Actinoalloteichus fjordicus: one gene and its partner. The protein of the gene in region 1 binds, or shares a complex with, the protein of each later gene. Links are inferred from orthologs where the notes say so. Each region holds a gene or a part of one and is shown in the gene's direction. Other genes may lie near its edges. The genes, in order: dnaB and dnaG.

What was found.
Region 2: the proteins of dnaB (region 1) and dnaG are in contact, whole or in part, in a crystal structure (PDB 2R6A), measured with the Geobacillus stearothermophilus proteins. The link is inferred for Actinoalloteichus fjordicus from one-to-one orthologs. Residues at the interface, in WP_033016901.1 of Geobacillus stearothermophilus: Ser13, Glu15, Ala16, Gln18, Glu91, Leu92, Asp94, Ala95, Val96, Pro97, Thr98, Ala99, Ala100, Asn101, Tyr104, Tyr105, Ile108; in WP_049624496.1 of Geobacillus stearothermophilus: Lys456, Leu457, Leu458, Pro459, Ala460, Asn463, Ala464, Leu467, Leu535, Leu536, Ile537, Ala538, Gln544, Glu545, Asp548, Tyr549, His552.

The regions. Positions count from the first base shown.
Region 1 is NZ_CP016076.1:7,046,336-7,057,249, forward strand. The notes cover bases 3,164-6,130. They hold dnaB (replicative DNA helicase), read left to right. Parts: upstream 3,164-3,948; coding sequence 3,949-5,313; downstream 5,314-6,130. Other genes in these bases: rplI (50S ribosomal protein L9), read left to right, coding at 3,164-3,242; UA74_RS30190 (YlcI/YnfO family protein), read left to right, coding at 5,489-6,007; UA74_RS30195 (DUF4097 family beta strand repeat-containing protein), read left to right, coding at 6,080-6,130. Outside these bases: UA74_RS30155 (glycosyltransferase family 87 protein), read right to left, coding at 1-536; UA74_RS30160 (deoxyribonuclease IV), read right to left, coding at 669-1,439; rpsF (30S ribosomal protein S6), read left to right, coding at 1,622-1,918; UA74_RS30170 (single-stranded DNA-binding protein), read left to right, coding at 1,937-2,443; rpsR (30S ribosomal protein S18), read left to right, coding at 2,521-2,769; more of rplI, read left to right, coding at 2,787-3,163; more of UA74_RS30195, read left to right, coding at 6,131-6,925; UA74_RS30200 (ATP-binding cassette domain-containing protein), read left to right, coding at 6,934-7,893; UA74_RS30205 (ABC transporter permease), read left to right, coding at 7,890-8,720; UA74_RS30210 (cytochrome P450), read left to right, coding at 9,055-10,281; UA74_RS30215 (MerR family transcriptional regulator), read left to right, coding at 10,563-10,914. UniProt on the Escherichia coli protein: The main replicative DNA helicase, it participates in initiation and elongation during chromosome replication. Travels ahead of the DNA replisome, separating dsDNA into templates for DNA synthesis.
Region 2 is NZ_CP016076.1:5,737,530-5,748,371, reverse strand. The notes cover bases 1-2,895. They hold dnaG (DNA primase), read left to right. Parts: upstream 1-437; coding sequence 438-2,354; downstream 2,355-2,895. Other genes in these bases: UA74_RS24455 (hypothetical protein), read left to right, coding at 2,351-2,895; sigJ (RNA polymerase sigma factor SigJ), read right to left, coding at 1-368. Outside these bases: more of UA74_RS24455, read left to right, coding at 2,896-2,899; UA74_RS24450 (trans-aconitate 2-methyltransferase), read left to right, coding at 3,103-3,882; UA74_RS24445 (hypothetical protein), read right to left, coding at 4,120-4,320; UA74_RS33115 (helix-turn-helix transcriptional regulator), read right to left, coding at 4,598-5,560; UA74_RS24430 (epoxide hydrolase family protein), read left to right, coding at 5,787-6,941; UA74_RS24425 (hypothetical protein), read right to left, coding at 7,254-7,685; UA74_RS24420 (SDR family oxidoreductase), read right to left, coding at 7,679-8,404; UA74_RS24415 (helix-turn-helix transcriptional regulator), read left to right, coding at 8,507-9,328; UA74_RS24405 (helix-turn-helix domain-containing protein), read right to left, coding at 9,792-10,727; UA74_RS24400 (saccharopine dehydrogenase NADP-binding domain-containing protein), read left to right, coding at 10,808-10,842. UniProt on the Escherichia coli protein: RNA polymerase that catalyzes the synthesis of short RNA molecules used as primers for DNA polymerase during DNA replication.

The DNA.
Region 1 (10,914 bases):
TCGGGCCCGGCCCGGCCCCAACCCCGCTGCAAGACGTAGACGGCGGCGACCGCGCAGGCGACGACCGGCAGATCCCAGTTGTGGAAGGCATAGAGCACGATGGGCGGCCCTAAGGCCCAGACGAGTGCCCTCCAACGGGCGAGCTGCCCGAGCAGCCACGCCGTGACCAGGCCGAACGGCGCCATCACCAGGGCGGAGCCCAGCAGGAACTGCGCGTCGTTGGACGCGAACAATGCGCCTGCCCAGATCAACAGCCCGCTCAGGACCGGGTACTCCACGACCCCGCCGACCAGCTGCCCGTCCTCGGTGATGCCGCCGCTGAGATAGGGGAAGACGTGCTGGTCGATGTCCCGGCCGAGCCAGAGGTGCTGGATGTCGGAGTAGCAGACGTCGCCGTCGATCCGTTCCTTGTAATCAGGCTGGCTGCGACCGAACTGATCGAACTCCGGGCCGGTGCAGCGCGCCTTGTTCGCGTACCCGAGGAAGAGGGTCACCCCGCTGAGGAGCACCAGGAACGCGAGCGCGTACCTCGTCAGCGCGCGCACCCGGCCTGCGCCGCCGGATCGTGGCGGAGACCCTGCGCCACCAGACTGTGGCGGAGCCTCCGACGAGTGGCCTTCCTGATCCCATGCCTGCACGGTGTCCCGATCATCGCTCGGCACGGTGGATCAGACTCCCAGTTCGCGGCGTAGATGGCTGATGTCGGCCGCCTGGCCCGTCGCTGGGGTCTCGACCACCACGGGCGCCCTGGCCTCCGCGCAGACCGCGACGAGCTGGGCGGCGTCGATGGTGCCGTCGGCGATGTTGGCATGTCGATCACGGGAGGAGCCGAAGGCGTCCCGCGAGCTGTTCAGATGCACCAGGTCGATGCGGCCGGTGATCGCCCGCGCGCGCTCGACGAGACCCACGAGGTCCTCGCCGGAGGCGAAGGCATGGCAGGTGTCCAGGCAGAAGCCGGGGTCGAACTCGCCGATGGCGTCCCACAGCCGGTCGAGTGCGTCCAGGCCTCGGGCCATCGCGCCGTCGCCGCCTGCGGTGTTCTCGATCAGCACCGGCACGCCGAAGCCGCCCTCGGCGGCCTGCCGGGAGAGGAACTTGTGCCAGTTGGCCACGCCGACCGCCGGGTCCTCGCCCTGCCGGACGTGACCACCGTGCACGATCAGCCCGAGAGCGTTCGTCTCGGCGGCGGCCTTCGCCTGCGCGATCACGGCCTTGCGCGACGGGATGCGAATCCGGTTGTTGGTGGATGCCACGTTGAGCACGTAAGGGGCATGGATGAAGACCGCGACGCCCGCCGCACGCAGTTCTGCCGCCTGCGGATGGGGGGTGGGGGACTTCCAGGTCTGCGGGTCGGACAGGAAGAACTGCACGACCTCCGCCCCTCGTTCACGGGCGGTGCCGAGCGGATCGTCGGCGTCGACGTGCGCACCGATAGGCATAGCGGTGAGGGTAACCAACAGACGGCGTGCAAGTGAGGTCTGCGGTGGCCTCATGTGAGCTGGCGGCAGGGGCCGAACGGCGATCGGACCCGACGCTGCTAACGTAGTTCCGTTGTCGACGCGACGACCCTCCTGCCACGGACAGCCCGTGGCCGATGAGACCACAGGAGGTGAGGTCTGTCATGCGTCATTACGAGGTAATGGTCATCCTCGACCCCAGTCTCGACGAGCGCACCGTCGCTCCGTCCCTGGACACGTTCCTCAACGTCATCCGCACTGCGGGCGGCAATGTGGAGAACGTCGACGTCTGGGGCAGGCGCCGGTTGGCCTTCGAGATCGACAAGCACGCCGAGGGCATCTACGCCCTGCTCAACGTGCACGCCGAGCCGGACACGGTGAAGGAACTCGACCGTCAGCTCTCGCTGCAGGAGACGGTGCTGCGCACCAAGGTCCTGCGGCGCGACGCCGTCTCGAAGTGATCGGGCGGAGGTGCACTGATGGCTGGTGAGACGACAATCACCGTGGTCGGGAACCTGACCGCAGATCCAGACCTCCGCTTCACCTCATCAGGTGCGGCGGTGGCGAACTTCACCGTGGCCTCCACCCCACGCACCTTCGACAGGCAGTCGGGCGAGTGGAAGGACGGCGAAGCGCTGTTCCTTCGTTGCAGCCTCTGGCGTCAGGCGGCCGAGAACGCGGCCGAGTCCCTGAGCCGGGGTATGCGCGTCGTCGTGCAGGGCAGGCTGCGCCAGCGCTCCTTCAAGACCAAGGAAGGCGAGGACCGGACCGTCGTCGAGCTTGAGGTCGACGAGATCGGCCCCTCGCTGCGGTACGCGACCGCCAAGGTCAACAAGGTGAGCCGGGGCAGTGGCGGCGGAGGCGGCGGCTACGGAGCAGGCGGCGGTGGCGGCAGCGCTCCCGCCGACGACCCGTGGGGCTCCGCGCCCCCGGCGGGCCCGAGTGGCGGCTCCGGCGGCGGATACAGCGACGAGCCTCCGTTCTAGACGGCACGGCCACCGGCGGTTCCGGCCGACGAGGGACGATTCGCGGCCGATGAGGATGACAACCAGGAGTAAGACCAATGGCTAAGCCACCCGTACGCAAGCCGAAGAAGAAGGTCTGCGTCTTCTGCAAGGACGCCCGGAAGGGCCACCCGCAGAACATCGACTACAAGGACACCACGCTGCTTCGGAAGTACATCTCCGACCGCGGCAAGATCCGGGCTCGTCGAGTGACCGGCAACTGCAGCCAGCATCAGCGGGACGTCGCCGTCGCGGTGAAGAACTCGCGAGAGATGGCGCTGCTGCCCTACACCTCGACCGCTCGCTGAGAGGGTAAGGAGCGAAGATGAAGCTCATCCTCACCGCTGACGTCAGCGGTCTCGGCGGCCCCGGCGACATCGTCGAGGTCAAGGACGGCTACGGCCGCAACTTCCTGGTGCCGCGCGGCCTGGCCATCCTGGCCACGCGTGGCGCGGAGAAGCAGGTCGCCACGATCCGCCGCTCGCAAGAGGGCAGGCGGATCCGCGACCTCGACCACGCCAAGGAGATCAAGTCGAGCCTGGAGGGCCTCGGGGCCGTCCGGCACCGGGTCCGCGCCTCGCAGGACAGCGGCAAGCTGTTCGGCTCGGTGACCACGGCCGACGTGGTCACCGCGGTCAAGGCCGCAGGCGGCCCGCTGCTCGACAAGAGGGCGATCCAGCTTCCCGGTCACATCAAGAAGACCGGCAGGCACCCGGTGAACATCCGGCTCCACCCGGAGGTCACCGTCGCGATCAACCTTGAGGTCGCCCCGGCCGAGTGATCGGCTAAGACGACTGCTGCATTCGGCCGCGGCGTCGCTCCTGTCTCGACAGGGCGGCGCCGCGGCCGTCTGTTTCAGGCCCGATCGGAGCGTGAAGACCACGCGGAGCCGACACTCGGTCGCGTGATCCGCTGTGCCTCGTGCGGGTCGATCGCCTTGCCGAGGGTGACGAATCGAGTGCCGAACAGCCCGCCCCAGGCGGGTCGCTCGGCTCAGTGTTATCACTCAGAAGCACTAGTGGACAGCTGGCCCGGTCCCTGTGGATCATTTCGCCCGACCGGCTCGAACGACACGCCGAAGGGGCGCTTTTCGCGACACGCCGAAGGGTGTCGCGAGTAGTTTCCACACATTTTGTCCACAAGGCCTGACCTGCTCTTCTCATCAAGCCTACCCAAGTTATCCACAGGTTGTCCCCAGGCTTGCCGCAGGCTGTGGTCAGTTCACCACCCACATCCCCAGGTTATCCACAGGCACGTCCACAGGAGTGTTTGCCTGCTCCAGAAGAGGGATCTAGCGTTCGGTCTCCAGGAGCCGGTGTCGACGGCCCGGCAGACGGCAGAATCGGCCGGATCAAGCGGGCAGGCGGGACGTCCTCGGGCATATCGACCCAGACGCATCGGCCAGGCGATTCGGCTCGGTCGAACCCGGCTCGGTCGAGTCGAGAAGCGGCGGCAGTGAATCGCGGAGCAAGGACCGGAGGGAACAGGTGGCTCTGACCGACGATCGCGGAGCGGCGACGGAGAACGCGTTCGACCGCCAGCCGCCGCAGGATCTGGCCGCCGAGCAGTCCGTTCTCGGCGGGATGCTGCTCAGCAAGGACGCCATCGCCGATGTCGTCGAGGTGGTCCGCCCGGACGACTTCTACCGACCGGCGCACCAGGCGATCTACGACTGCATCCTGGACCTGTACGGCCGAGGCGAGCCCGCCGACGCCATCACGGTGTCGGCCGAGCTGGAGCGACGCTCCGAGCTGCCTCGGATCGGCGGGGCCCCGTACATGCACACCCTGATCGCCACCGTGCCCACGGCGGCCAACGCCGGGTACTACGCCGAGATCGTCGCGGAGAAGGCGGTGCTGCGACGCCTCGTCGAGGCGGGCACCCGGATCGTCCAGCTCGGCTACCACGGCTCGGAGGGTGCCGCGATCGATGAGGTCGTCGACCGGGCGCAGGCAGCCATCTACGAGGTCACCGAGCGCCGGACGAGCGAAGACTACGTCGCCCTCGAACATCTGCTCCAACCGACGATGGACGAGATCGACGCCATCGCCTCCCGTGACGGCCAGTCGCTGGGCGTGCCGACCGGCTTCGTCGATCTCGACGCCGTCACCAACGGCCTGCATCCGGGCCAGATGATCATCGTCGCGGCGCGGCCGGGTGTCGGCAAGTCGACCCTCGGACTGGACTTCGCGCGCTCGTGCTCGATCAAGCACGGGTTCAGCAGCGTCATCTTCTCGCTGGAGATGAGCAAGACCGAGATCGTGATGCGGATGCTCTCGGCCGAGGCACGCATCCGCCTCGGCGACATGCGCGGCGGGAAGATGACCGACGACGACTGGACCAGACTGGCCAGACGAATGGGCGAGGTCAGCGAGGCCCCGTTGTTCGTCGACGACTCGCCGAACCTCACGATGATGGAGATCCGTGCCAAGGCGAGAAGGCTCAAGCAGCGCAACGACCTCAAGCTCGTGGTGGTCGACTACCTCCAGCTGATGAGCTCCGGCAAGCGCGTCGAGTCACGCCAGCAGGAGGTCTCCGAGTTCTCCCGGCACCTCAAGCTCCTCGCCAAGGAGCTGGAGGTGCCGGTGGTGGCGATCAGCCAGCTGAACCGAGGCCCGGAACAGCGCACCGACAAGCGGCCGATGCTCTCCGACCTTCGTGAGTCCGGCTCGCTGGAGCAGGACGCGGACATGGTGCTGCTGATCCACCGACCGGATGCCTTCGAGCGCGACGACCCCAGGATGGGCGAGGCGGACCTGATCCTGGCCAAGCATCGTGCGGGACCCACCGCGACCGTCACGCTGGCCCATCAGCTCCACTACAGCCGCTTCGTCGACATGGCCCAGAGCTGAGATGAAGCCGTAGGTCTCGCTGCTGACTTCGGCTTCGCACCGCCGACTTCCTCCCGACTTCCGACGCGAGGCTGACCAGCACTTTTCCACCAACGACGGCATGCTGAGCCAACTTGGCATCACGTGTGAGCCAGTTTTCCTTGTACTGGAGCCACTTTAGTGTCATTGTTGTGCCATGGACTTGACCTCGCAGGTGAGCAACCTCGGACGGGAATTCGCCGCGCTGGCCGAAGTAGGCGGCGACGAGGCTCGTGCGCTGGTCGAGCGCCTGAGCGGGCCACTCGAGTCGGCCATCCGGATGACGTTGCTGGACGCGCTGTCCGCAGCCGCCGACGAGATCACCAGCGACCTGGCCCCCGGCTCGGTGGAGCTGCGCCTGCGCGGCCGCGATCCGAACTTCGTCGTGACCGCACCGCCCGCCGAGCCGCCGCCCGCCGCCGCCCAGGACGATCCGGCGGCCGACGGCGGCGCGCTGATCGCCGAGGACGGCCCCAGCTCGCGGATCAACGTGCGACTCCCGGAGCAGCTCAAGGCCGCGATCGAGGAGGCCGCAGCCAAGGAGGGCCGCTCGGTCAACGCCTGGCTGGTCCGCGCGGCCTCGACCGCCCTACAGCGTTCCGACCGCGACCAGTTCGCCGAGCAGCACACCGGCGGCCGACGGAGCAGGCAGCACCTCACCGGCTGGGTGCGCTGACGCACCACCTTCCACCACATCACGCCCCTGAACTGCGGGGATGCTTCACCGATCCATGACGAGGGGACAGCCATGCCTGAATTCGCCACACCCGAACCGATCTCCGCCACGCTCGAACTGGGCGTCGGCACCGTGCGGATCAGCGCGAGCGACCGCGCCGACACCATCGTCGACGTGCGTCCGAGCGATGAATCCGATGAGTCGGACGTGCAGGCCGCCCGCGACGTCCGGGTGGACTACGCGAACGGCGTGCTCCGCATCACCGGGCCGAAAGCGCCCCTCTTCGACTTCTCCCGCAAGACCAGGTCGGTGGACGTGTCCATCGTGCTGCCCAGCGGCTCGCAGCTCTCCGGTGACGTCCAGGTGGGCAGCCTCAACGGCACCGGTCTGCTGGGGAAGTGCCGGTTCAAGACCTCCGCCGGAGACGTCCGGCTGGAGCGGACCGGTCCGCTGCGGGTGGACACCGCAGCCGGTCACGTCACCGCAACCCGCGTCGCGGGCGACGTCGAGATCCACACCGGATCAGGGAAGGTCCGCATCGGCAAGGTCGAAGGCTCCGTGGCCGTCAAGAACTCCAACGGCGATACCGAGATCGAGGCCGCCGACGGCGACGTGCGGGTGCGCTCGGCCAACGGCGGCATCTCCATCGAGCGGGCAGGCGGGGGTGTCGATGCGAAGACGTCCAACGGCAGCGTTCGCGTCGGCGAGGTGGCCCGAGGCTCCGTCGAACTCGGCTCCGCGATGGGCGATCTGGACATCGGCATCGCCGAGGGCACCGCCGCGTGGCTCGAGGTGCACACCAAGTTCGGGCAGGTGCACAACCTGCTGGACACCGCCGCCCGGCCCGAGGAGTCCGACGAGACCGTCGAGGTGCGCGCGCGTACCTCGTTCGGCGGCATCACGATCCGACGTTCGTAAGGAGAGCCATGACCACCACACGATCTACGCCTGCAATCGTGGTGACCGGGTTGCGCAAGTCGTTCGGCGACCAGGTCGTACTCGACGGCATCGACCTCACCATCCCACCGGGAACGGTCTACGCACTGCTCGGGGCGAACGGCGCAGGGAAGACCACCACGGTCAAGATCCTGGCCACGTTGATCAGTGCCGATGCCGGTGACGTCCGCATCGCAGGCCACGACCTGGCAGGCGAACCCGGTGCGGTGCGCGCCGCTATCGGTGTCACCGGCCAGTTCTCGACGGTGGACAACCTGCTCACCGGCCGGGAGAACCTGCTCCTGATGGCGGACCTGCACCACCTCGCCAAAGGCGAGGGCAGGCAGCGCGTCGCCGGACTGCTGGAACGGTTCGACCTGGTCGGGGCGGCAGAGAAGCCGGTCTCGACGTACTCCGGGGGGATGCGGCGTCGGCTCGACCTGGCGATGACCCTGGTCGGCAGCCCGCGAGTGATCTTCCTCGATGAGCCGACGACCGGCCTGGATCCGCGCAGCCGCCTGGGCATGTGGCAGATCGTCCGAGAGCTGGTGGCCGAGGGCGTCACCATCTTCCTGACCACGCAGTACCTGGCGGAGGCCGATGAGCTGGCCGATCGGATCGCGGTCCTCGACCACGGTCGGCTGGTCGCCGAGGGCACCCCGGACGAGTTGAAGCGTCGCATCCCCGGCAGCCATGTCCGTCTGCGGTTCGGCGATCAGCGCAGCCTCGACGCAGCCGCACGCATGCTGGGTCAGGTCTCTCCCGACGGCGACCCGCTCAGCCTGCGGGTCCCCGGCGACGGCAGCCTGCGCTCGCTGCAGACCCTGATCGACCAACTAGCAGCCGGTGCGGTCGAGGTCGACGAACTGTCGGTGCACACCACCGATCTCGACGACGTTTTCCTCGCCCTCACCAGCGACTCCTCCGACACGAAGGCGACCTCCCGATGAGCGACTCCGCCCATGCCCTCACCGGGCAGGCACCGGCGAGCATCCGTCTCCATCCGCTGCGCGACTCGGCGACGATGCTGCGCCGCAACCTCAAGCATCTGCTGCGATACCCGTCGATGACCGTGCTGCTCATCGGGATGCCGATCGTCATGCTGCTGCTGTTCGTGTCCGTGTTCGGCGGAACGCTGGGCGCCGGGCTCAGCGGCGGATCGGGCGGACGCGCCGAGTACCTCGAGTACGTCACCCCCGCGATCATCCTGCTGACCGTCACGGCCACGGTGCAGGGGACCGCGATATCGATTGCCATGGACATGGCCGAGGGCATCATCGCCCGATTCCGCACCATGCACATCGCCCGGGTCTCGGTGCTCACCGGGCACGTGTTGGGCAGCGTCATCCAGGCCATGCTCAGCGTGGCGGTCCTGATCGGCGTGGCAATGCTGATCGGCTTCCGATCCACTGCGGGAGTGGTCGAGTGGCTGGCCACAGCCGGGCTTCTCCTGGCGTTGACGTTCGCGCTCGTCTGGCTCTGCGTCGCACTGGGCCAGGTGAGCAAGAGCGTGGAGACCGCGAGCAACCTGCCCATGCCGCTGATGCTCCTGCCATTCTTCGGCAGTGGCTTCGTCCCCACTGACTCCATGCCCGACGGGCTGCGCTGGTTCGCCGAATATCAGCCGTTCACGTCGATCATCGAGACCCTACGCGGCCTGCTGACGGGCGGACCGATCGGCAACAATGCGTGGATCGCCCTCGCCTGGTGCGCGGTCATCGCATTCGGCGGATACCTGTGGTCGAAGAAGCTGTTCAATCGCGAGGATTCGCGTTGATCCCGTAACCGAATGAACGATGCGGCACAGACTTTCGGTGATCACCCCCGAGAGGACAGCTGTCCCGGCAGTAGGAAAAACGACCTTTCCCAGTTCATGGTGATCACCATGTGCTGATCGCGCACGGGTCATCACGAATGACCCCGATCGGCGACGGCTGCATCATCATCGGCCGCGCGACATTTATCGCCCCATCCCGGCATTCCTGCCGATATCAACCATCGCCACAACGCGCCCTGATCAACCATGCCTCCGGCATCGCCGTTGTCCGAGTCAGTCGGCGAGCAGAAACGACAGCGATTACGCCTGGCACCATCGCCACGAGAGGAAATTCATGAACCACCCGATCTCCATTCCGCACGGCCTCCCCATGGAACGCGATGCGGGCCCCTTCGATCCGCCCCGCGCCATCACCCGACTCCGGGAGGCTCGTCCCGTCAGCCCCATGGTCTTCCCCGACGGTCACGAGGGCTGGCTCATCACCGGTTACGACGCCGTCCGCAAGGCCATGGCCGACACCCGATTCAGCTCCCGCCAGGACATCGGCGTCCTCCACGTACCGTGGGAGATCCCCGGCATGCCCACCTTCACCGAACCGTCCCCGCAGCCGCCGGGCATGTTCATCGCCATGGACCCGCCGGACCACACCCGACTGCGACGCAGGCTCACCGGAGCCTTCACCGTCAGACGGATGAAGCAGCTCGAAGCACACATCGCCGAAATCGTCGAGCATCGGCTGGCCGCGATGGCTCGCCTTACTCCGCCGGTCGACCTGGTGGCGGAATTCGCGGTTCCGGTGCCGTTGCTGGTGATCTGTGAGCTCCTCGGCGTCCCCTACGCGGACCGGCAGGAATTTCAGGCCCGCTCCGCGAGATTCCTCGTCAAGGACCTGCCGCTCGAGGAGAAGATGGCCGTGCACGGCGCACTCAACACCTACCTGACCGAACTGATCACGCGCACTCGCACCGCTCCCGGCGAGAACATCCTGTCCGACCTGGCCCGCCAGGAGGACCTCACCATCGACGAACTGACCGGCATCGCCTTCCTGCTGCTGCTCGCGGGCCACGAGACCACCGCCAACATGCTGGGGCTGGGCACCTTCGCACTCTTAGAAGATCCCGAGCAGGCCGACGAACTGCGGGCCCGTCCCGAGCTGTTACCCGATGCCGTCGAGGAACTCCTGCGCTCGCTGTCCGTCGTCGACATCCTTCTCCGCTATGCCACGGAGGACATCGAGCTCGGCGGGGAGACGATCAGCAGAGGATCGAGCGTCATCATCTCGATGCTGGCCGCCAACCGGGACCCCCGACGCTTCGAAGACCCCGACGCCCTGGACATCCGCCGCCGGGCCCGCGGTCATCTCTCCTTCGGCCACGGCATCCACCAGTGTCTCGGCCAACAGCTGGCCCGCATCGAGATGCGCGCCGGTTTCGAGGGACTCCTGCATCGCTTCCCGACCTTGAAACTCGCCGTCCCCGCCGATGCGGTGCGGCTCAAGACCGACATGAACATCTACGGCGTCCATGAACTGCCGGTCACCTGGGATCAGGGGAGGGGATGAAACCCGGCTAGACCATTCGCTCGGACATTCGACCGCTTCTCGGCGACGGCAGGCCGTCGGCACCGAGGGGACGAGGGGACGCGGGAGTCCTCTGCTGATTCCGGCTGGCCTCGACTCGACGACGACGTCGGCAGAAGAAGAACACGCTGCGGGACGACGTCGACATGTCGTCGGAGGGGGACACCGCACGCGGTGCGGCCCGAGTTCGCCCGCCGCAACTGGTCCGAGGGCCGCAAAACGGGCTTGAGTCTCACGCTGCTTGAGGCGCCATAGTGGGCGCCGTGGACGACAAGGAGCTGTACCCCATCGGGGATGTGGCCCGGCGGACTGGCCTGAGCGTCAGCGCCGTCCGGTTCTACTCCGATGCCGGGCTCGTTCCGCCCGACGGCCATACGAGCGTGGGCTACCGGCTGTACGACGTCGGCTCCATCGCCCGACTGGAACTCGTCCGCACGCTCCGCGAACTGGGCGCCAGCCTGAATGACATCCGGAGTCTGCTCGCCGAGGAGACCACGCTGCACGAGTTGGCCAGGACGCATCTGGCGCTCGTCGAGCGCCAGACGCGTCGGCTCCAGGCCAGACGGGCCGTCCTCCGCACCATCGTGAGACAAGACAGCGCGACCGAACGGATTG
Region 2 (10,842 bases), 1.3 Mb from region 1 along the record:
ATCTGCTCCAGCGGATCGGGCGTCGACGCCCGACCGTCGTCCGGGCGAGCGACGAACGGCTCCGGCAGCCAGGGCCCGACGTACCGTTCGCGTCGCGCACTCGCCGAGCGCAGCCGGTCGACGCAGATCCGGCCGACCACGGTCGTCAGCCAGGCACGGAGGTCCCGGATGCCTGCTCGATCCGGCGCCCCCAGCGCGGCCAGCCGCAGCCACGCCTCCTGCACGGCGTCCTCGGCGTCGGCACGCGTGCCGTGCAGCCGGTAGGCGACTCCCGTCAGGTGCGGACGGTGCTCCTCGAAGCGTTCGGCCAGTTCCACGAGATCCGCGGTCCCCGCAGCTTCCGCGGTCTCCTTCTCGACACGGCTCACCCCGGCATTCTCCGCCCGCTCGCCGACTCGGCGACGCCAGGTCGGCCCCCTCCCATAGACTCGCCGACCGTGGCAGGACGCATCCGGGAAAGCGACATCGCCGAGGTACGCGACCGGAACCGGATCGACGAGGTGATCGGCGAGTACCTCGAACTGCGTCGTGCGGGCGCGGGCGCGTTGAAGGGGCTGTGTCCCTTCCACGATGAGAAGAGTCCGTCGTTCAACGTCCGGCCCACGCACGGCACCTTCCACTGCTTCGGCTGCGGCGAGGGCGGCGACGTCATCGCCTTCCTGATGAAGCGCGAGCACCTCAGCTTCGTCGAGTCCGTGGAGCGCCTCGCGGATCGGGTCGGCATCCGGCTCAACTACGTCGGCGGCAGCGCCGTCGTGCAGCGCGACCGGGGCACCCGGCTGCGGCTGGTCGAGGCGCACAAGGCCGCCGCCGAGTTCTATGCGGAGGCGCTGCGCAGCGCGGAGGCGGCCGAGGCCAGGGAGTTCCTCAAGACCCGAGGTTTCGACGAGGCCGCCGCGACTCGCTTCGGCTGCGGATTCGCGCCCTCGGGATGGGACCGGCTGACCAAGCACCTGCTGGGCCGAGGTTTCGAGGCGGCGGAGCTGTACAAGGCGGGCCTGGCCAAGGAGGGCAGGCTGGGGCCGATCGACCGGTTCCACCGCAGGCTGCTGTGGCCGATCAAGGACCTGAGCGGCGACGTCGTCGGCTTCGGCGCGCGGCGCATCTTCGACGAGGACCCGATCCAGGCCAAGTACGTCAACACCGCCGAGAGCCCGATCTACCGCAAGTCCCAGGTGCTGTTCGGTCTCGACATGGCCAAGCGGGAGATCGCCAGGCGGCATCAGGTCGTCGTCGTCGAGGGCTACACCGACGTGATGGCCATGCACCTGGCCGGGGTGCCGACAGCGGTCGCCTCCTGCGGAACGGCCTTCGGTGACGAGCACATCAAGGTGCTGTCGCGACTGCTCATGGACGCCTCCTTCAACCAGGCCTCCCTCGGCTCCGAGGTGATCTTCACCTTCGACGGCGACGCGGCGGGCCAGTCGGCGGCCCGAAAGGCCTTCGACAGCGACCAGAACTGGTCGGGGAACACCTTCATCGCCGTGGCGCCGGACGGCATGGACCCCTGCGAGCTGCGGCAGGAGAAGGGCGACCCCGCCGTGCGCGACCTGGTCGCCCGCCGCCGCCCGCTGTACGAGTTCGCCATCCGGGGCGTGGTCAAGAGCCATGATCTTGACACGGCAGAGGGCCAGCTCGCCGCGCTGCGCTCGTCGACGCCGCTGGTGGCGCAGATCCGCGACGTCGCCCTGCGCGACGAGTACGCCCGTCGACTGTCGGGCTGGGTGGGCTGGGACGACACGCCCTCGGTGGTGCGCGAGGTCCGTGAACTGGCAGGCGGCGGCCGTCGTGAACCGGCGCGGCCGACGCGGCAGGCCCGGCAGCCCGCGCCGGGGCGGGGAGCCGGGGACGACAGCGGCCCGCCGAGGCCCGCGCCGGACGACCCGCAGCTCTGGCTGCAACGGGAGGCGCTGAAGGTCGCGCTCCAGTGGCCCGCGCTGGCGGGGCCCGTCTACGACTCGATCTCCGAGCAGGCCTACACGCATCCCGCCTACCTGGCGGTGCATCGGGCGCTGATCGCGGCGGGCGGAGCCTCGGGCGGGCTCTCGGGCTCCGGACTGGTCGCGGCCATGGCGGAGCACTGCCCGCACGCCTCGGTCCGGTCGCTGCTCACCGAGCTGTCGGTGGAGTCGCTGCGGTCCCGATCGGAGGAGGACGCGCTGTACGTGGCGAGCCTGCTGGCCAGGCTCAAGGAGTCCGTGGTGGCCAGGGAGATCGCCGAGCTGAAGTCTCGGTTGCAGCGGATGTCGGCCACGGAGGAGCCTGAGGAGTATCACGCCCTGTTCGGAGACCTGGTCGGGCTGGAGCAGTATCGGAAGGCGCTTCAGGACCAGGCGGTGGGAGGACTGTCGTGAGGGATCTCATCCGTCGACTGCGGCTGTGGGTGGTCGGTTCGCCGAAGCTGCCCGCGAGCTTCACCGGAACCCTGGAGACCGATGAGCGGGTGCTCGCGGTGGCCACCACGAAGGGCGGCGGCGCGGTCGTCGCGACCCGGCTCGGGCTGTGGCTGCCCGAGGTGTCGGGCTCTCGGCGAGTGGGCTGGCACCTGATCTCCAAGGCGACCTGGAAGGACGGCAGCCTGACGGTGGTCGAGGCGGAGTCGGCGGGTGCTGCGGGCGAGGCCGAGCTGCTCACGGACCTGCCGCCTCGTCGGTATGCCATCGCCGAGGCGGGTCGCGTCCCCGAGGCCGTCCTGAAACGGGTGAACGCCTCGATCACCTCTCGGCATCATCGTGAGCTGCCCGGCGGCGGGGCGTGGTTCGTGCAGCGGCGGGTGCCCGGCCGCGACGGCGTGCTGCTTCAGGTACGGATCGACCCCGGCACGGACCGGGCCGTGGTGGCCGACATCGCGTCCGAGGTGGCCGCGAAGCTCGCCCAGGCCAGACCGCCCGTCGAGTAGCGACTCGGTTCTCCCGATTCATTCGTTCCGCCGTGCTCCTTCTGCCGCCTCGCGGGTCCGCAGGGTCCGGTCGAGGCGGCGTCACGGCGCGGTCGACAGGCGGTGACGATGTGGGACTTCTCCCGTCGATCCCGGCTGTTCCGGCCCCATCGACACCACGAAGGGAATAAAGTACGTACGTACGTTTTTCAAGAGGAGGCGCGATGGCCACGACGAAGTGGAATCCGGAGACCTACCTGACCTTCGCCGACCAGCGGGGCAGGCCCTTTCACGAGCTGGTCGCTCGAATCGGTGCCGAAGATCCCCGGCGGGTGGTCGACCTCGGCTGTGGGCCGGGCAACCTCACCGCCACGCTGTCCCAACGCTGGCCGGACGCCGACATCGAGGCGGTCGACTCCTCGCAGGAGATGGTGGACGCGGCGAAGGCGGCAGGTGTGCATGCGCGCCTGTGCGACGTCACGGCCTGGCAGCCCGACGAGGACGTCGACGTCGTGCTCAGCAACGCGGTGCTCCAGTGGGTTCCCGGCCATCGCGAGCTGCTGCGGAGCTGGCTGACCCGGCTGCGGCCCGGCGCGTGGCTGGCCTTTCAGGTGCCCGGCAACTTCGATGCGCCCTCGCATCACGAGATCCGCACGTTGGCGGGGTCGCCCGCCTGGCGAGACCGCCTCGACGGGCTGGCCATGCGCGCACCGGGTGCCGTCCTCGACGCGGTGGGCTACGCGACTCCGCTGGCGGCGCTGGGTGCCGAGGTCGACGCCTGGGAGACCACCTACCTCCAGCGGCTGACCGGGGAGGACCCGGTCCTCGACTGGGTGAGCGGAACGGCGTTGCGCCCGATCAGGAGCGTGTTGACCCAGGCGGGCTGGGCCGAGTTCCGGGCCGAACTCGGGCCGAGGCTTCGGTCGGCGTATCCGAGACAGGCCGACGGCGTGACCTGGTTCCCGTTCCGGCGGATCTTCGTCGTCGCCCGGCGGCTCGGCTGAGGTCGGCGGTGCTCGGGCCGTCCTGACCGGTCCCGTCGCGCAACCCGTCCTGCGCTGTCGAGGCGGGGGCGGGCTCGGTCCGGCCGCGGAACTGGTGAACCGGGACGACGGCCTGGCCGCGGACGCTGCCGGCGCGGCCCGGCGGCCGCGGGTCCAGGGGTCCGGGGGTGGCACTCGACGAAGCGGACGGCCGAGGTTCGACCCCCGGCCGTCCGTGTTCTCTCGTGCGAACCGGTGTCAGACCAGCAGGTCGTCCGGCTGCGGGTGCTTCGGGCGGGTCTGCTGCTCCACTCTGCCCCGCACCTTCGCGGTGACGTCTCGCACGATCGGGTGATCAAGGGCTCGGCGATAGGCCTGCACGATCTGCTCGTACCGAGCCCGGCCAGCCTTGGCCCCCAATACGTAACCAATGGCCGCGCCCAGCAACAGCTTGGTCATGGTGCCCTCCTCGGTCGATGCTCGTGTGGACCATGTTCCCGCATCGCGAGGTGTTCAACCGAGGGGTGGTGAAAACCGGTTCCGATGGTGCGCTAGAGTATGTCTCGTCGGACTTGAAGTCCGGCGAGAGAACTGAATAACCTTCCTCCGTAGCTCAATTGGCAGAGCATTCGGCTGTTAACCGAAGGGTTGTTGGTTCGAGTCCAACCGGAGGAGCCTCACTCACCCCAGGCCGCCGGCCTGGGGTTTTTCGTCGTTGCGGCCGGGGCCGAGACGATCACGGCGCGTCGACGGCCCGGAGACAGCGCAGACCCTGTGCCCGCAGCGCGTCGGGCAGCTCGGCGGGGCCGGTGACGAGGGTGAAGTCGACCCGTACCGAGGTGATCATCCACACGAGGTCCGCCACCGTCTCGCCGCCGACGTGGAAGAGGCAGCTGCGTTCGTCGACCGCCTCCACGACGCCCATTCCCGGCCAGATCCGGTCCGCGACGGCCTCGGCCGCGTGGTGCAGCGTGAACGTCGCCTGACAGGGCCAGGTCCGCGCGGACAGCCGGTGCGTCAGATATGTCGCGGCGTCGCCGTGCGGCGGGGTCCGGCGGGGGAACGAGGGCCCGGTCGGCGTGCGCGGCGTCAGCCGGTCGACGCGGAAGGCACGCCAGTCGTCCCGATCGACGTCGAAGGCCACCAGGTACCAGCGCCGGCTGAAGCTGACGAGGTTGTGCGGCTCGACCGTCCGGATCGTCACCCCGCCACGCGGGCCTGCGTAATCGAAGCGCAGCCGCTCGCGTCGGTGGCAGGCGTCGGCCACGGCCATCAGAGTCTGCGAGGAGACCTGCGGGCCGGAAGTATCGCCCACCCGCATGGTCGTCGAGTGCAGCACCGCGACGCGGTGGCGCAGCCGGGACGGCAGGACCTGTTCCAGTTTCGCCAGTGCCCCCAGGGCACTCTCCTCGATGCCGGCCACCGAGTTCTCCGCCGAGGTGCGCAGTCCGACGGTCACCGCGACCGCCTCGTCGTCGTCCAGCAGCAGCGGCGGCAGCGCGGCGCCTGCACCCAGCCGATAGCCCGAGATGCCCTGGCTGGCGTGCACGGGATAGCCGAGGTCCCGCAGCCGCTCGACGTCGCGGCGAACCGTGCGGCGGCTGACCCCCAGCCGCTCGGCCAGCTCGGCACCGGAGAAGTCGCGGCGTGCCTGCAGCAGGGACAGCAGCTTGAGCAGGCGGGCGGAGGTCTCCAACATGCCGTCGATCCTCGCAGGAACATAGGAGCGATCCGGTCCTCAGAGCCTGTCTTTGATCCCCACTTTCCTGTTGCGCGGGGCCAGCGCGGCGATCTGCGGCGTTGTCGTCAGTCAACATAACTCCGTTATGTCTCCTTCCTCCGCCTTGCAGCTCATCCACGCTGATCCCCGCTCACGACGGAGGGGGATCAAAGACAGGCTCTAACGCCGTTCTACCGTCGCCGCCATGACGACTCCTACCCCCGAGATCCGCCCGTTTCGCATCGACGTTCCGCAGGATCGACTCGACGACCTGTCCGCCCGCCTGGCCGCCACCCGCTGGCCGGACGAACTGCCGGGCATGGGGTGGGACCACGGGATGCCGGTCTCCTATCTGCGAGGGCTCGTGGAGTACTGGCGGACGGGGTACGACTGGCGGGCGCAGGAGACGGCGCTGAACGAGATCCCGCAGTACATCACCGAGATCGACGGGCAGCAGGTCCACTTCCTGCACATTCGTTCTCCCGAGCCTGCCGCGCTGCCGTTGGTGATGATGCACGGCTGGCCGGCGTCCTTCGTCGAGTTCCTCGACGTGATCGGCCCGCTGACCGACCCCCGGTCGCACGGCGGCGATCCCGCCGACGCCTTCCATCTGGTCATCCCCTCGCCGCCGGGCTTCGCCTTCTCGGGGCCCACCCGTGAGGCGGGGCAGAGCGGCAGTGAACGCCACGCGGAGGTCGTCGCCGCGCTGATGGCTCGGCTGGGCTACACCTCCTACGGCACGCAGGGCGGCGACTTCGGTTCGCTCGTCGGCCCGCAGATCGGCCGAATCGCCACCGAGCACGTCGTCGGCGTCCACGTCAACGGCCTGCTCACCATCGGCGGCTGGGACCAGGACACCAGCGGATGGGACGAGGCCGATCAGCGAAGGCTGGCGGAGCAGGGCGGCTTCGAGGAGGTCGGGGGCTACGCGGCGATCCAGTCCACGCGTCCGCAGACGCTGGCCTTCGGCCTGCACGACTCGCCGGTCGGGCTGCTGGGCTGGATCGTCGACCTGTTCAAGACCTTCTCGAACCCGGCGAAGGAACTGCCGGAGGACGCGGTGGACCGGGACGCGCTGCTCACCAACGTGATGATCTACTGGTTCACCGAGACCTTCGCGTCCTCGACTCGGATCTACAAGGAGTCCACGCACTGGGGTGCCGAGCTGGCCGACTCCGGCGTCCCGACCGCCTGTGCGCTCTTCCCCGGCGACGTCACCATCCGGGCCGTCGCCGAGCAGCAGCACACCGTCGTGCGCTGGACCGAGTACGACCGGGGCGGCCACTTCGCGGCGATGGAGGCTCCTGATCTGCTCGTCGAGGACGTCCGGGCGTTCTTCCGCACCCTGCGTGCTGCCTGAGGCGGGGCCGACCGGCAGACCCCGGCATCGCGATGCCTGCGCCTGCCGGACCCTCGAATCCCGCAGGCCTTCGACGCCGGTGCCTGCGGTCGCGCGTCGGACTCGATTCCCCACCTGATGCTGTTGAGCTTCGTCCCGATCCGGGCCGGTCCGCGCGCGACGTGGGCGGCCTCGATCGGTGTCCGAAGGTCACGGCGAGCGGTGCGGCAAGCGGACTGCCATGGCAGCCGGCCGGTCGCGAACGGGTGCGGCCGTCGGCGTCTCGACGGCCGCGTGCGCACCGAGGCGCGCACCCGTCAGCGTGGTCGCAGGTCAGCGCGGTCCCATGCCGTCGTGACCGCTGCCGGGCCGTGCGTGCCGCCGCAACGCGTCGATGGTGTTCTCCGGCGAGGTGTTGAAGCAGAACACGATGCCGGGAACGAGTTCGTTGAGCAGATTCACGACCCGTTCGAACAGCAGCGTGTGCTCCGGTGCAACGCGCAGGCCCGCACCGATCATCACGACGTGGACTGCTCGTCGGGCGACGCACTGCCGGATCGTGCGCTCGGCCTCGGCCTCGTCGGCCGCTACCAGGCACTGCACGAGGTCGAACCCCGCTGCTCGGATCGCCGCCTCGCCTGCGGCGAGCCGGGCCGTCAGCGTCTCCTCGGTGATCTCCGGGTGGAGACTGAAATCGACCGCACTCGGATGCAGCCCGAGCGACAGGACGACATCACCGGTGTGCTCTTCCTGCGTCGTCACCACGGAACGACTCCCTCGCGGTTGAAGAAGCCGCCGGTCGGCTCATTCGAGCCGAGGCCGGCCAGCCGGACGATCGCGTCGGTCCCCTCGGACACGGTCTGGGTGCCCGTGTGGCCGTTGAGGTCGGTCGCGGTGTAGCCGGGGTCCACGGCGTTGATCCGGACTCCGTCCAGCGCACGGGCATACTGGCTGGTGATCATGTTCAACGCCGCTTTCGACGCCGGATAGCCGAGTGTCGGCGGCACCAGCCCGAACCAACGCGGGTCGTTCGAGACCGCGAAGGACCCCATCCCGCTGGACACCATGACGATCCGGGGTTTCTCGGCGGCCCGCAGCAGCGGCAGGAAGGCGTTCGTGACTCGGACCGGGCCGAACACGTTGACCTCGAACAGCTGCCGCAGATCGTCGGCTCGCACCTCGGCGGGCGGGTTCGGCGGCCCGCCGACGCCCGCGTTGTTCACCAGCACGTCCAGCCGCCCGGCATGGGCCTGCACCGTGTCCACGGCCGCGGCGACGGACTCGTCGGAGGTCACGTCGAGCGGGACGAACCGCACCGTCACGCCGTCGTCGGCCAGTTCCGCCGCCGCCTTCCTGCCGCGTGCCTCGTCACGCGCACCGAGGAACACGTCCCAGCCCGCGGCCGCGAGTCTGCGCACGGTCTCGCGTCCCAGTCCCTTGTTCGCCCCGGTCACCAGGGCGGTCGTCATCTTGTTCGTCGACACGCTGCCAGCGTCGCCGATGATGAGGCGCCGACGCCAGGACCGAGGTGGCCTGGGACCGCCGGTACCACCCCGAACGGGCCGCTCCGCCGGCACGATGGGTGCGTGGACAGAGCCGAACTGGCCGCGGTGCTGCGCACTGCGCGATCACGAGTCAGACCCGCCGACGTCGGCCTGCCCACCGGCCTGCGCAGGCAGGTCCCCGGGCTCCGTCGGGAGGAGGTCGCCCAGCTGGCGGGTCTGGGCGTCGACTATGTGATCCGGCTCGAGCAGGGCCGGGGGCCGAGACCGTCGACGCAGGTACTCGGCGCGCTGGCGAGGGCGCTGCGGCTCGGCGACGATGACCGCGACATGATGTTCCGGCTCGCGGGCGCGGAACCGCCGCAGGCAGGCCGGATTCCGATGCTGGTCCGGCCGAGCGTGCTGCGCCTGCTCGACCGGATGTCCGACCTGCCCGCCCTCGTGCTGTCGGCCAAGTCCGATGTGCTCGCCTGGAACCCGCTCGGCGCCGCCCTGCTCGGCGACTTCTCCGAGTTGCCCACCGCGCGACGCAATCTCATCTGGCAGCGGTTTCTCGGCCCGAATCCCGATACGGAGACCTCGGCGGCCGCCGACTGCGTCGGCTGCCTGCGGACGGCGCAGGCCCGCTACCCCGATGATCCCGACCTCGCGAGACTCGTGGCCGACCTGCGTGGCGGGAGCGCCCGCTTCGACAGTCTGTGGCGAGCGGGCCGCTCCGGGCGGCTGCGCGCCGCCTGCGTGACCCGCGTGCATCCAGAAGTCGGCATGCTGACCCTGGACGTCGACGTGCTCCGGGAGCCCGAGGGTGATCAGACCGTCCTCATCTACTCGGCTGCACCCGGCACGGCGACGGCATCGGCGCTGGAACTTCTCCGCGTCACCGGGCTTCAACGATTCGCCTTGTGATTCGTGATTTGTGGTTCGCGGGCGGACTCGCCGCCGAGCCTGCACCTGACGGCGGTGCTGACCTCTCCGCGTCGATGCCGGTGATCCCGGCGGGGTGCGGTTCGTGAACTCGGTGCCGACCCGCGACGACCAGCCTGCGGTGCGGGGCGGACTCGGAAGCAGGTCCGGCACCGAACCGCGCCACGACCGGCGAGGCATCCGACGGCGACGCCTGCGCAGTATCGCGGGGCAGCCGAGCGGCTCGGGCAGTTCGGGCTGTCGGGCGGTTCGGGCAGGCTGCTGACGTCCGGTCCGGTGAGACCTGACGCGCCCGGTGACGTCCGGCGGCGCGGAAGAAGCGCCCGCCGGCAGGCGGCTGACGCGGCGTGATCCCCGAGGTGATCGGCGCCGAGCCTGCCGCGCGGCTGACGAGCCGGCTGCGCTCGGCGAGCATCGCCGCGGGGCGGATCTCGCGGGTGGCGACCTAGCTGCGAAAGGTGCGGCGGTAGGCGTCCGGCGGCACGCCCACCGTGCGGTGGAAATGCCTGCGCAAGGTGGCCGCCGTGCCCATGCCCACCGCCGCTGCGACGGCGTCGATGCCGTCGTCGGTGGTTTCCAGCAGTTCCTGGGCGCGGCGGATTCGTTGCGTCGACAGCCAGTGCAGCGGGGTGGTGCCGGTCGCGGATCGGAAATGGCGACCGAGGTTGCGTGAGCTCATGTTCGCCTGGCGGGCGAGATCCGCGACGGTCAGCGGATGCTCCAGCCGTTGTGCCGCCCAGGGGAGGAGCCGGGCGAGCGGGTGCGTGTCTCGGGCCGGCACCGGGGCGGTGACGAACTGGGCCTGGCCGCCGGTCCGGTGCGGCGGCACGACCAGGCTGCGGGCGATCGTGTTGGCGACCGCCGAGCCGTGGTCGGAGCGGACCAGATGCAGGCACAGGTCCACCGCTGCGGCCTTGCCCGCCGAGGTGAGGACGCTGCCGTCGTCGACGTAGAGCACGTCCGGGTCGACTGTCACGCGGGGATGGCGGGCGGCGAGCGCCCCGGCGTGGGCCCAGTGCGTGGTGGCGCGCCTGCCGTCCAGCAGGCCTGCGGCGGCCAGCACGAACGCCCCCGTGCACAGCGAGACCGTTCGCGCGCCCGCCTCGTGGGCCGTGCGCACCGCGTCGACGAGGTCGGCGGGCGGCGGCTCGTCGGCGTCGGCCAGTGCGGGAACGATCACCGTGTCCGCGCAGGCCAACCGGTCGAGCCCGCCGTCCGGCTCCAGCCGGAACCGGCCGAGCCGCACTGGGCCCGAGCCGCAGATCACGAGGTCGTACCAGGCGTCGGCCTGCCCTGTCCGGTCGGCGCCGAAGATCTCGTACGCCACCGACAGCTCGAAGTGCCGCATCCCGTCGGCAACGGCCACCGCGATCGTGCTCATGTCCGAAACTGTACGCATGACGGCGTTCAAGACACTCGTGGCGCCTGCTCCCCTCGGCCACGATTCTCACCGTGGATCACATGAGCATGACCGCGGAACAGCGGGAATCGGGTCA